2 regions of the Kitasatospora gansuensis genome follow, and region 1 is predicted to be linked to the other one. Evidence: riboswitches for the same ligand, from Rfam matches in the RefSeq annotation. Region 1 holds a riboswitch; the other holds the start of a gene.
The links. A riboswitch is a leader RNA that binds a small molecule or an ion and turns the genes downstream of it on or off. The one in region 1 is predicted to bind glycine.
Positions count from the first base shown of each region.

Region 2: another riboswitch for glycine. It lies ahead of gcvT (glycine cleavage system aminomethyltransferase GcvT); the one in region 1 lies ahead of gcvP (aminomethyl-transferring glycine dehydrogenase).

Region 1 covers NZ_JACHJR010000001.1:7,090,729-7,095,690, forward strand. Annotated here, with positions in the region: gene F4556_RS31960 (MFS transporter) at 1-422, opposite strand, end outside; gene F4556_RS31965 (DUF2382 domain-containing protein) at 559-1,596, opposite strand; glycine riboswitch at 1,755-1,860, shown strand; glycine riboswitch at 1,862-1,996, shown strand; gene gcvP (aminomethyl-transferring glycine dehydrogenase) at 2,098-4,962, shown strand, end outside.
Region 2 covers NZ_JACHJR010000001.1:2,673,081-2,678,042, forward strand. Annotated here, with positions in the region: gene F4556_RS11635 (ABC transporter permease) at 1-682, opposite strand, end outside; gene F4556_RS11640 (enhanced serine sensitivity protein SseB C-terminal domain-containing protein) at 1,100-1,867, opposite strand; gene F4556_RS11645 (enhanced serine sensitivity protein SseB) at 1,979-2,788, opposite strand; glycine riboswitch at 3,072-3,174, shown strand; gene gcvT (glycine cleavage system aminomethyltransferase GcvT) at 3,326-4,444, shown strand; gene gcvH (glycine cleavage system protein GcvH) at 4,533-4,907, shown strand.

The sequences.
Region 1 (4,962 bases):
ACGCCCATCGAGGCGCTGATCAGCGCCACGCCGCCGGTGACCTTCTCCTTGGGGAGCTCGTCCCGGACGATGCTGATCGCCAGCGGGAGCACCCCGCCGCCCGCGCCCTGCAGGACGCGGGCGACCACCAGCCAGGTGAACGAGTGGGTGCCGACCGCCAGGGCGGACCCGGCGACCAGGCCGCCGAGCGAGACCAGCAGCATCGGCTTGCGGCCGCGCAGGTCGCCGAAGCGGCCGAGCAGCGGGGTCAGTACGGCGGCGGACAGCAGGTTCGCTGTCATCAGCCAGGTGATGTTCGAACCGGAGACGTCCAGTTCCTTGGCCAGGGAAGGCAGGATCGGGACGACCGCGGTCTGCACCACGCTGAACGCCAGCATCGCCAACACCAGGGCGGGGAGCACGCGCGCGCTGCTCGGCCTCACGGAATTTCCTCCAGTTCGGGCCACCCGTGCGAAGAGCTTCAGGTGGACGAAAGTAAACGAACTGAAGTAACGATGGCGGCAGATACTTCACTCTGTCAAATATTGCTTGGTGAAGCTTTGGCAAAGTGGCGGGGCGTCAGGACGGACGGAGCGGCTCCGGGCGCAGCTGGGTGCCGTTCGAGGACGCCGGAGCCGGTGTCGCGGCGGGTGCGGGGGCCGGGTTGGTGGTGTCGTCGTGGATCTCCACCTGCTCGCGGCGCAGCTCCTCGCGGATCACCGCCTCCTCGGTGAACCGCTCGACCACCAGGCGGACCCGCTCGACCGGTGCCAGGTACTTGCGCACCACCGGGCGCTCCTCCCGGAGCGTCACCTCCTCGACCGCCTCGGCGATCTCCTGCTCGCTGAGTGCGGCCCGCTCGGACTCGGTGACCGGCACCCGCTCCACCCGGACCCGCTCCTTCACCACCGGCACCTTCCGCTCGACCGCCTCGGAGGTGACGTACTTGCGCAGCTTCGCCGTCCCCAGCACGTGCCACTCGGTGGTGACGTCCAGCCGCTCCTCGCGGCAGGTGATCTCCACCGGCCCGGCCGGCGCGTTGCCGGGCACGGTCGGGTCGTCGGTGGCGGTGGTGGCCGGCGGCGCGACGGTGGTCGGCTGCGGCTTGGCGGCCGGGGCCGCGGGGGCGGCGGTGAAGGCCATCGGGGCGGCCGCCACGGTCGGGGCGGCGGGTGAAGCGTTCATGCTGGTTTCCTTGCTGAGGGTGCCGAAATCGAGGTCCTTGCCGGACCCCGAGCCATTGCCGACCGCGGCCGGGGGAACGGCACCGCCCGCGTCCAGGCCGTAGTAGCGGTAGAGCTGGAGCTCCTGGGCGGGGGAGAGGTGCTGGCCGACCCCGAAGTCGGGGGAGTCCTTGATCAGCGACTTGTCGTACGGCACCTTGAGCTCGTCCCCGGAGAACTCGCTGGTGGTGAGCGGGACGAAGGCGTCCCGGCCGAAGATCCCGGTGCGGACGGCGGCCCACTCGGGCTCGCCGGTCGCGTCGTCCAGGTAGACCTCGTCGACCGTGCCGATCTTGTCGCCGTTCCGGTCGACCGCCTTGTGGCCGATCAGGTCTCGCGGGTCGATGTCGGTCTGCACGCTGTCCTCCAGCAGGTACGAAAGCCCCGTTGACACACCGTCAGGGGACGGCCGAAGGAGCTGGACGGCCGCACTTCACACGAAAAGCCATCAAACGGGCGATCGCGAGCCGGACGCACCCGTCCGGGGCAGTGGGGTGACCCAGGGCACCCGTGATCAACCGGCGCTCCGCTGGTACCCTGGGCCCCGACTGCCGAGCCCGCTCGGGAGAGTCCCCGCACCGCTCACGTGGTGTCACGGGGACGCCGAAGGAGCAAACCCTCCCCGGAATCTCTCAGGCATCCGTACCGTGCGGGGTAGGTCACTCTGGAAAGCAGGGCAGGACCGACGGCGAGGGAGCCGACGGACCCCACCCTCACCGACGGTGCAAGCCGGCGTGCGACCCTCGGGCCGCCGCGTGCGGGCGAAGCTCTCAGGTATCGATGACAGAGGGGGAGGCCTGACGGGCTCGTTCGTCCCCGGCTCCGCTGTCCCACAGTGGTGTTGCCGTCCGGCGTGCGTGCCCCCGCCGGTCCGTGACCAGGAGGCCTCGACCCCATGAATGCCCAGCCGACCCTCACCGAGCTTGAGCAGTCAAGCCCCTTCGAGAACCGTCACATCGGCCCCGACGCCGCCGCCCAGGAGAAGATGCTGGCGCAGGTCGGGTACGGCTCGCTGGACGAGCTGTCCGACGCCGCCGTGCCGGACGCGATCAAGAGCCTGACCGCGCTCGGCCTCCCGGCCGGCCGCAGCGAGGCGCAGGTGCTCGCCGAGCTGCGCGAGCTGGCGGACCACAACCAGGTGCTCCAGCCGATGATCGGCCTGGGCTACTACGGCACCTTCACCCCGCCGGTGATCCTGCGCAACGTGCTGGAGAACCCGGCCTGGTACACCGCCTACACGCCGTACCAGCCGGAGATCTCGCAGGGCCGGCTGGAGGCCCTGATCAACTTCCAGACCGTGGTCGCCGACCTGACCGGCCTGGACACCTCCGGCTCCTCGCTGCTCGACGAGGGCACGGCCGCCGCCGAGGCGATGGCGCTGGCCCGCCGGGTCGGCAAGGTCAAGGGCGGGGTCTTCCTGGTCGACGCCGACACCCTGCCGCAGACCATCGCGGTGATCCAGACCCGGGCCGAGCCGACCGGGGTCGAGGTGGTCGTCGCCGACCTGTCCGAGGGCATCCCGGCCGAGGTGGCCGAGCGCGGCGTCTTCGGTGTGCTGCTCCAGTACCCCGGAGCCTCCGGCGCGGTCCGCGACCTGGCCCCGGTGATCGAGCAGGCGCACGGCCTGGGCGCGATCGTCGCGGTCGCCGCCGACCTGCTGGCGCTCACCCTGCTCAAGTCGCCGGGCTCGCTCGGCGCCGACATCGCCTGCGGCACCTCGCAGCGCTTCGGTGTCCCGATGGGCTTCGGCGGCCCGCACGCCGGCTACCTGGCGGTCCGCGCCGCGTACGCCCGCAGCCTGCCCGGCCGCCTGGTCGGTGTCTCGGTGGACGCCGACGGCAACCGCGCGTACCGGCTGGCGCTGCAGACCCGTGAGCAGCACATCCGCCGCGAGAAGGCCACCTCCAACATCTGCACCGCCCAGGTGCTGCTGGCCGTGATGGCCTCGATGTACGCGGTCTACCACGGCCCGGACGGCCTGGCCGACATCGCCCGCCGGACCCACCGCTACGCCGCCGCGCTGGCCGAGGGCCTGCGCGCGGGCGGCGTCGAGCTGACCACCGGTCAGTTCTTCGACACCGTCACCGCCAAGGTGCCGGGCCGGGCCGCCGCAGTGGTCGCCGCCGCCCGCGAGAACGGCGTGAACGTCTTCCAGGCGTCCGAGGACCTGGTCTCGATCTCCTGTGACGAGACCACCACCCGGGAGCACCTGGCCGCCGTCTGGGCCGCCTTCGGCGTCACCGCCGAGGTCGCCGAGGCCGCCGACGCGCTGCCCGCCGCCCTGCTGCGCGAGGACGAGTACCTGACCCACCCGGTCTTCCACAGCCACCGCTCGGAGACCGCGATGCTGCGCTACCTGCGCCGCCTCGCCGACCGGGACTACGCGCTGGACCGCGGCATGATCCCGCTGGGCTCCTGCACCATGAAGCTCAACGCGACCACCGAGATGGAGCCGGTGACCTGGCCCGAGTTCGGCCAGCTGCACCCGTTCGCCCCGGTGGACCAGGCCGCGGGCTTCCTGACCCTGATCCGGCAGCTGGAGCAGCAGCTGGTCGAGGTGACCGGCTACGACGCGGTCAGCATCCAGCCGAACGCCGGTTCGCAGGGCGAGCTGGCCGGTCTGCTGGCGGTCCGCGCCTACCACCGGGCCAACGGTGACACCCAGCGCGACGTCTGCCTGATCCCGGCCTCCGCGCACGGCACCAACGCGGCCTCCGCCGTGATGGCCGGCATGCGGGTGGTCGTGGTGAAGACCCTGACCGACGGTGACGTGGACGTCGAGGACCTCAAGGCCAAGATCGAGCAGCACCGCGACCAGCTCTCGGTGCTGATGGTCACCTACCCGTCCACCCACGGCGTGTTCGAGACCGAGATCACCACCATCTGCGCCCTCGTGCACGAGGCCGGCGGCCAGGTGTACGTGGACGGCGCCAACCTGAACGCCCTGGTCGGCCTGGCCAAGCCGGGCAAGTTCGGCGCGGACGTCTCGCACCTGAACCTGCACAAGACCTTCTGCATCCCGCACGGCGGCGGCGGCCCGGGCGTCGGCCCGGTCGCGGTGCGCTCGCACCTGGCGCCGTACCTGCCGAACCACCCGCTGCAGTCCGAGGCGGGCCCGGCCACCGGTGTCGGCCCGATCTCGGCCGCCCCGTGGGGCTCGGCCGCGATCCTGCCGATCTCCTGGGCGTACGTCCGGCTGATGGGCGGCGAGGGCCTCAAGCGCGCCACCCAGGTCGCGGTGCTGAACGCCAACTACATCGCCAAGCGGCTCGCCCCGCACTTCCCGGTGCTCTACACCGGCCCCGGCGGGCTGGTCGCGCACGAGTGCATCATCGACCTGCGTCCGCTCACCAAGGAGACGGGGGTGACCGTGGACGACATCGCCAAGCGCCTGATCGACTACGGCTTCCACGCCCCGACCATGTCCTTCCCGGTGGCCGGCACCCTGATGATCGAGCCGACCGAGTCCGAGGACCTGGGCGAGATCGACCGGTTCTGCGAGACCATGATCGAGATCCGCGCGGAGATCGAGAAGGTCGGCAACGGCGAGTGGGCGGCGGACGACAACCCGCTGCGCAACGCCCCGCACACCGCCGCCACGATGGCCGGTGAGTGGACCCACGGCTACTCGCGCCAGGAGGCCGTCTTCCCGGCCGGCGTGAACCCGGCGGACAAGTACTGGCCGCCGGTGAGCCGGATCGACGGCGCGTACGGCGACCGCAACCTGGTCTGCTCCTGCCCGCCGCTGGACGAGTACGGC
Region 2 (4,962 bases), 4.4 Mb from region 1:
CGCCCAGGCTGCGGGCCGCGTCGACGAACTCGCGTTCACGCAGCGACAGGGCCTGACCTCGGACGATCCGCCCGATGTAGGGCCAGCCGAAGCCGCCGATGACCACCACCAGGATGCCCATCCGGAGGAAGCTGCCGTCGACACCGAGCAGCGAGCTCGGCATGACGGAGACCAGCGCGATGCTGAACAGCAGCTGGGGGAAGGCGAGCAGGACGTCCATGACCTTGCTGATCACCGAGTCGACCCAGCCGCCGAAGTAGCCGGCCGCGGTGCCCAGCAGGACGCCGATGACCACCGAGAAGGCGGCCGACAGCAGGGCCACCGTGAGGGAGATCCGGGCGCCGTAGATGATCCGGCTGAAGACGTCACGGCCGAAGGTCGGGTCGACCCCGAGCAGGAAGTCACCGCTCATGCCACCGAAGGAGCCCAGCGGCAGCCCGAGGTCCGGGTTGATCTGGTCCGGGTGCGGCTCGTCGACCGGATGGCCGAACAGCGCGATGAGCACCGGCGCGAAGACCGCGGCCAGGATCAGCAGCAGGACCACGACGCCGCCGGTCAGCGCGATCTTGTCGCGCTTCAGCCGGTCCCAGGCGATCCGGCCGGGTGAACGGCCCTCGATCCGCTTGGCCGGTACGGCAGTTGGCGGCGGAGCGTCGGTCGTGCTCTCAGTGGAAGTGCTCATGTCTCAGTTCGTTCCCCTCGCCGACGGTGGCCGGCCCACGGTCCGGACACACGGGCGCGGGCCCGGTGGGGCCCGGGCCCGAAGGTGGTCCGGTGTCGCGTACTAATGCGGTGGTGGTGCTGGTGCGTCGGTGCGGTGCTGCCGGCCGCGGATGCGGCGGTGTACGAAGAATGCTGTAAAGCAAGGGAGTTGCAGGACCGGGTTGGCCGAACCCTTGAACCGCTTTGGGCAGACTCTCTGCCATTCGGGTTGTCGCACGCCAGACCTGACAACCGAAGGATGCCCAACTGTGATCTGTCTGCATGCACTCGTGATCTTGCCGAATAGCGCTCTTCACACGGCTGTTACATGTCTGTCAAGATGCGTGCAGATGAACAAACCGGACGTACCCCAACTACCCCTTCGGAGCAGGGGGGTTCACTGCCAGGGCTGGTGCGGCCAGTACCCCTGGGCCGGGTAGGGGCGGGCCTCCCGATCGAAGAACGGGCGGGCGAAGGCGCGCATCCACATCGCCACCGGGTCCCACTCGTCAGCCAGCACCACCGTCGAGACCGGCAGCCCGGCCGGGATCTGCGGCACCGCCCGGTGCACCAGCGCCCGGGCCGCCTCGACGGCGGGCGGCGAGGTGTCGTACAGGTCGAGACCGATCGCCAGGTAGGGCTCACCGAGAGCCGGGCGCACCCAGGCCTGCCGGAGCGCCCGGACCGGGCGCACCTCGGCCGCCTCGCGCTGCAACTGGGCGTAGAACTGCGGTGCCTGGACCACCGGGTCGGTCAGCTGGAGCGGCCCGGCCGGCAGCCGGTCCAGGCCGGCCGCGATCCGCCGCAGGTCGGCCCAGGGCACACCGACCCCGCCGCCGGGCACGTGCGGGTTGAGCCACAGGCCCCAGCGCGTCCGGTACAGGGCGTTGGCGATCTCCGGTCCGGAGATCACCTCGTGACTTCGGGCCCAGCCGCTCGCGGCCAGCTGCTCGGGCGAGGTGACGGCGGGGGCGTAGCCGTGGCCGCCGAGCTCCATGTTCCCGTACTGGGCGTCCGGGCTGCCGGGGGTGCCGTGCCAGAGCAGCATCCAGACCCGGCCCTCGGCCAGCGCGTACAGCAGCCGCTCGTAGGCGTCGAAGCGGTCGGGCGCGACCTCGCCGAGGGCGCGCTCGATCGCGCCGTCTGCCGTCGCTCCCGCGCTCATGCCTCGCTCCGCCCGTTTCCGCCCGTCTCGCCCTGGGCTCCGAGCGAAGCCTATTGGCCCGCCCGGACAGCCGTCATACCGCCGCCCCGTACCGGCGGGTCCCCCGCCGGCTCAGCCCGCGACCGCCCCGGACCTGACGTAGAAGGGACGTACCCGGGTGAGCATCCACTCCACCACCGGATCGGCCACCAGATCCAGCAGCACCAGGTGGACGCCCCACGGCGGCGGGGTGGTTCCGAGCGCCCGGCCGAGCGCCTCGTTCACCTGCCCCGGATCGGCCGGCCAGCCGGCGTCCAGCTGCACCCCGATGAACAGCACCGGCGTGTCCCGCTCCACCCCGGCCAGCGCCCGACGGGCCGTCAGCACTCCCGGCAGCTCGGCGAGTTCGGTGATCGCGGCGCCCAGGAAGGCGTACGGCTCCTCGGCCGGCTCCGGCTCCCGCAGCGCCACCCGCGCACCGTCCGGCTGCTGCTCCCAGCGCTCGCCCTGCGGCCCGCGGCGCAGCTCGCCGACCCCCTCCGGAGGCACCGGGATCCCCACCGGCGCCTCCGGGTTGACCGCGATGCCGACCCCGAGCGGCAGCCCGCGGGCGAACTCCCAGGCCGGGGCGATCGCGAAGGCCAGACCCGGCGCGTGCCGCAGGAAGGTCTCCTGCGAGGAGAACACCGGGACGTACGGCGAGCCCGCCAGTTCGATCGTGGGCAGATCGAGACCGCTGCCCTGTGGGTCCGCCCCGGCCGGCAGCGGGATCCAGATCTGACTGCGGGCCAGCACCTCGATCACCCGGGGCGTCGCGCCCGGGTCGCCGAGCGCGGCGGTCAGCACCTGCTCCAGCTCGTTGACCGGCCAGCTGCCGCCGGGCGGCGCGGTGCCCGGCTCCGCCCATGCCTGCGCCCCTGTGTCGCCCGCCGGGTACCCCATCGCCCCTGCTACCGCCCCTCTATGTCTTTGCTGCCAAGAGCGTAGGGCCTGTCTGCCGATTCCCGTCGGATCAGGCCGGGTCGTTCGGTGCGTGCGCTCGGCGTGCGGCCGGGGCGGCCTCGTAGCGGAGCTACTTGGTCGTTTCGGCCGTGCGGCGAGCGTGCGTGCCGGGCGGGCCGGCCCCGACGGGAATCGGCAGACAGGCCCTCGGCCCGGCCCCCTCTCCCCTTGGGGCGTCGACTCGTGCCATGATGACCCCGCCCACAACTTCACACTGGCCGCTCGAACCCGCGCGGGAGAGTCCGGACTGCCCTCGTGGCACAGGCCGGCGCCGAAGGAGCAAGTCCTCCCCGGAATCTCTCAGGCACCCCTACCGCCCGGGCGAGGCAGATCTGGAAAGTGGACACGGCCGCGCCGTGCGCCCACCCACGGTGCAAGCCGCCATCCTTGGATGTGCGGTGAAGCTCTCAGGTTGTGACGACAGACGGGGAGACTCCACCCCCGCATGCCCGTTTGCTGCCAAGGAGTCCAGTCACCATGTCCCCTCGCCTCACCGCGCTCGACGCGCTGCACCGCTCGCTCGGCGCGACCATGACCGACTTCGCCGGCTGGGACATGCCGCTCCGCTACGGCAGCGAGCGTGAGGAACACCTCGCGGTCCGTACCAAGGCGGGTCTCTTCGACCTCTCGCACATGGGCGAGATCACCGTGACGGGCCCTCAGGCCGGTGAACTGCTGGACCACGCGCTGGTCGGCTTCATCTCCGCGCTCGGCGTGCTGCGCGCCCGGTACACCATGATCTGCCGCGAGGACGGCGGCATCCTGGACGACCTGATCGTCTACCGCACCGGCGAGACCGAGTACATGGTGGTCGCCAACGCCTCGAACGCCCAGGTGGTGCTGGACGCGCTGACCGAGCGCGCGGCCGGCTTCGACGCGGTGGTCCGGGACGACCGGGACGCCTACGCGCTGATCGCGGTCCAGGGCCCGGAGGCCAACGGCATCCTGGCCTCGGTCACCGACGCCGACCTGCCCGGCCTCAAGTACTACGCGCTGCTGCCCGCCACCGTCGCGGACCGCGAGGTCTGGCTGGCCCGCACCGGCTACACCGGTGAGGACGGCTTCGAGGTCTTCTGCGCCCCGGCCGACGCCGAGCACCTGTGGAACGCGCTGACCGAGGCCGGCGCCCCGGTCGGCCTGGTCCCGGCCGGCCTGTCCTGCCGCGACACCCTCCGCCTGGAGGCCGGCATGCCGCTGTACGGGCACGAGCTGTCCACCGACCTGACCCCGTTCGACGCCGGTCTGGGCCGGGTGGTGCGCTTCGACAAGACCACCAACGACGGCGAGTTCGTCGGCCGCAAGGCCCTGGAGGCCGCCGCCGCACAGGCCGAGGCCAACCCGCCGCGCAAGCTGGTCGGCCTGGTCTCCGAGGGCAAGCGCGTCCCGCGCGCCGAGTACGACGTCGTCAGCGTCGACGGCACCCCGATCGGGCGGATCACCTCGGGTGCCCCGTCCCCCACCCTGGGCAAGCCGATCGCCATCGCGTACGTGGACGCGGCGCACGCCGCCCCCGGCACCGCGGTGGCCGTCGACGTGCGCGGCAAGCACGAGCCGGTCGAGGTCGTCGCGCTGCCGTTCTACAAGCGCGCCCGCTGAGCCTGACACCCTTTCAGTTCCCGCAGTCCCCCGGTCCGCTCAGCGGACGGCTTCGCCCTACCCTCTTGCGATCCTGGAGAATGACGCCATGAGCAACCCCACGCACCTGCAGTACACCGAGGAGCACGAGTGGCTGACCGAGGCCGTGGACGGTGTCTCGACGGTCGGCATCACCGCGCACGCGGCTGACGCCCTCGGCGACATCGTCTACGTCCAGCTCCCCGAGGTCGGTGACACCGTCACCGCTGGTGAGACCTGTGGCGAGCTCGAGTCGACCAAGTCGGTCAGCGACCTGTACTCCCCCGCCACCGGCGAGATCGTCGAGATCAACCAGGCCGTCATCGACGACCCGGCCTCGGTCAACAGCGACCCGTTCGGCGACGCCTGGCTCTACAAGGTCAAGGTCGAGGCGACCGACAAGCTGCTGTCGGCCGCCGAGTACGACGCCTTCATCAAGGCCTGAACCACTGGTTGACGGGGGGTCGGCCGCAGCGCGGCGGCCGGCTCTCTCCCTTGGT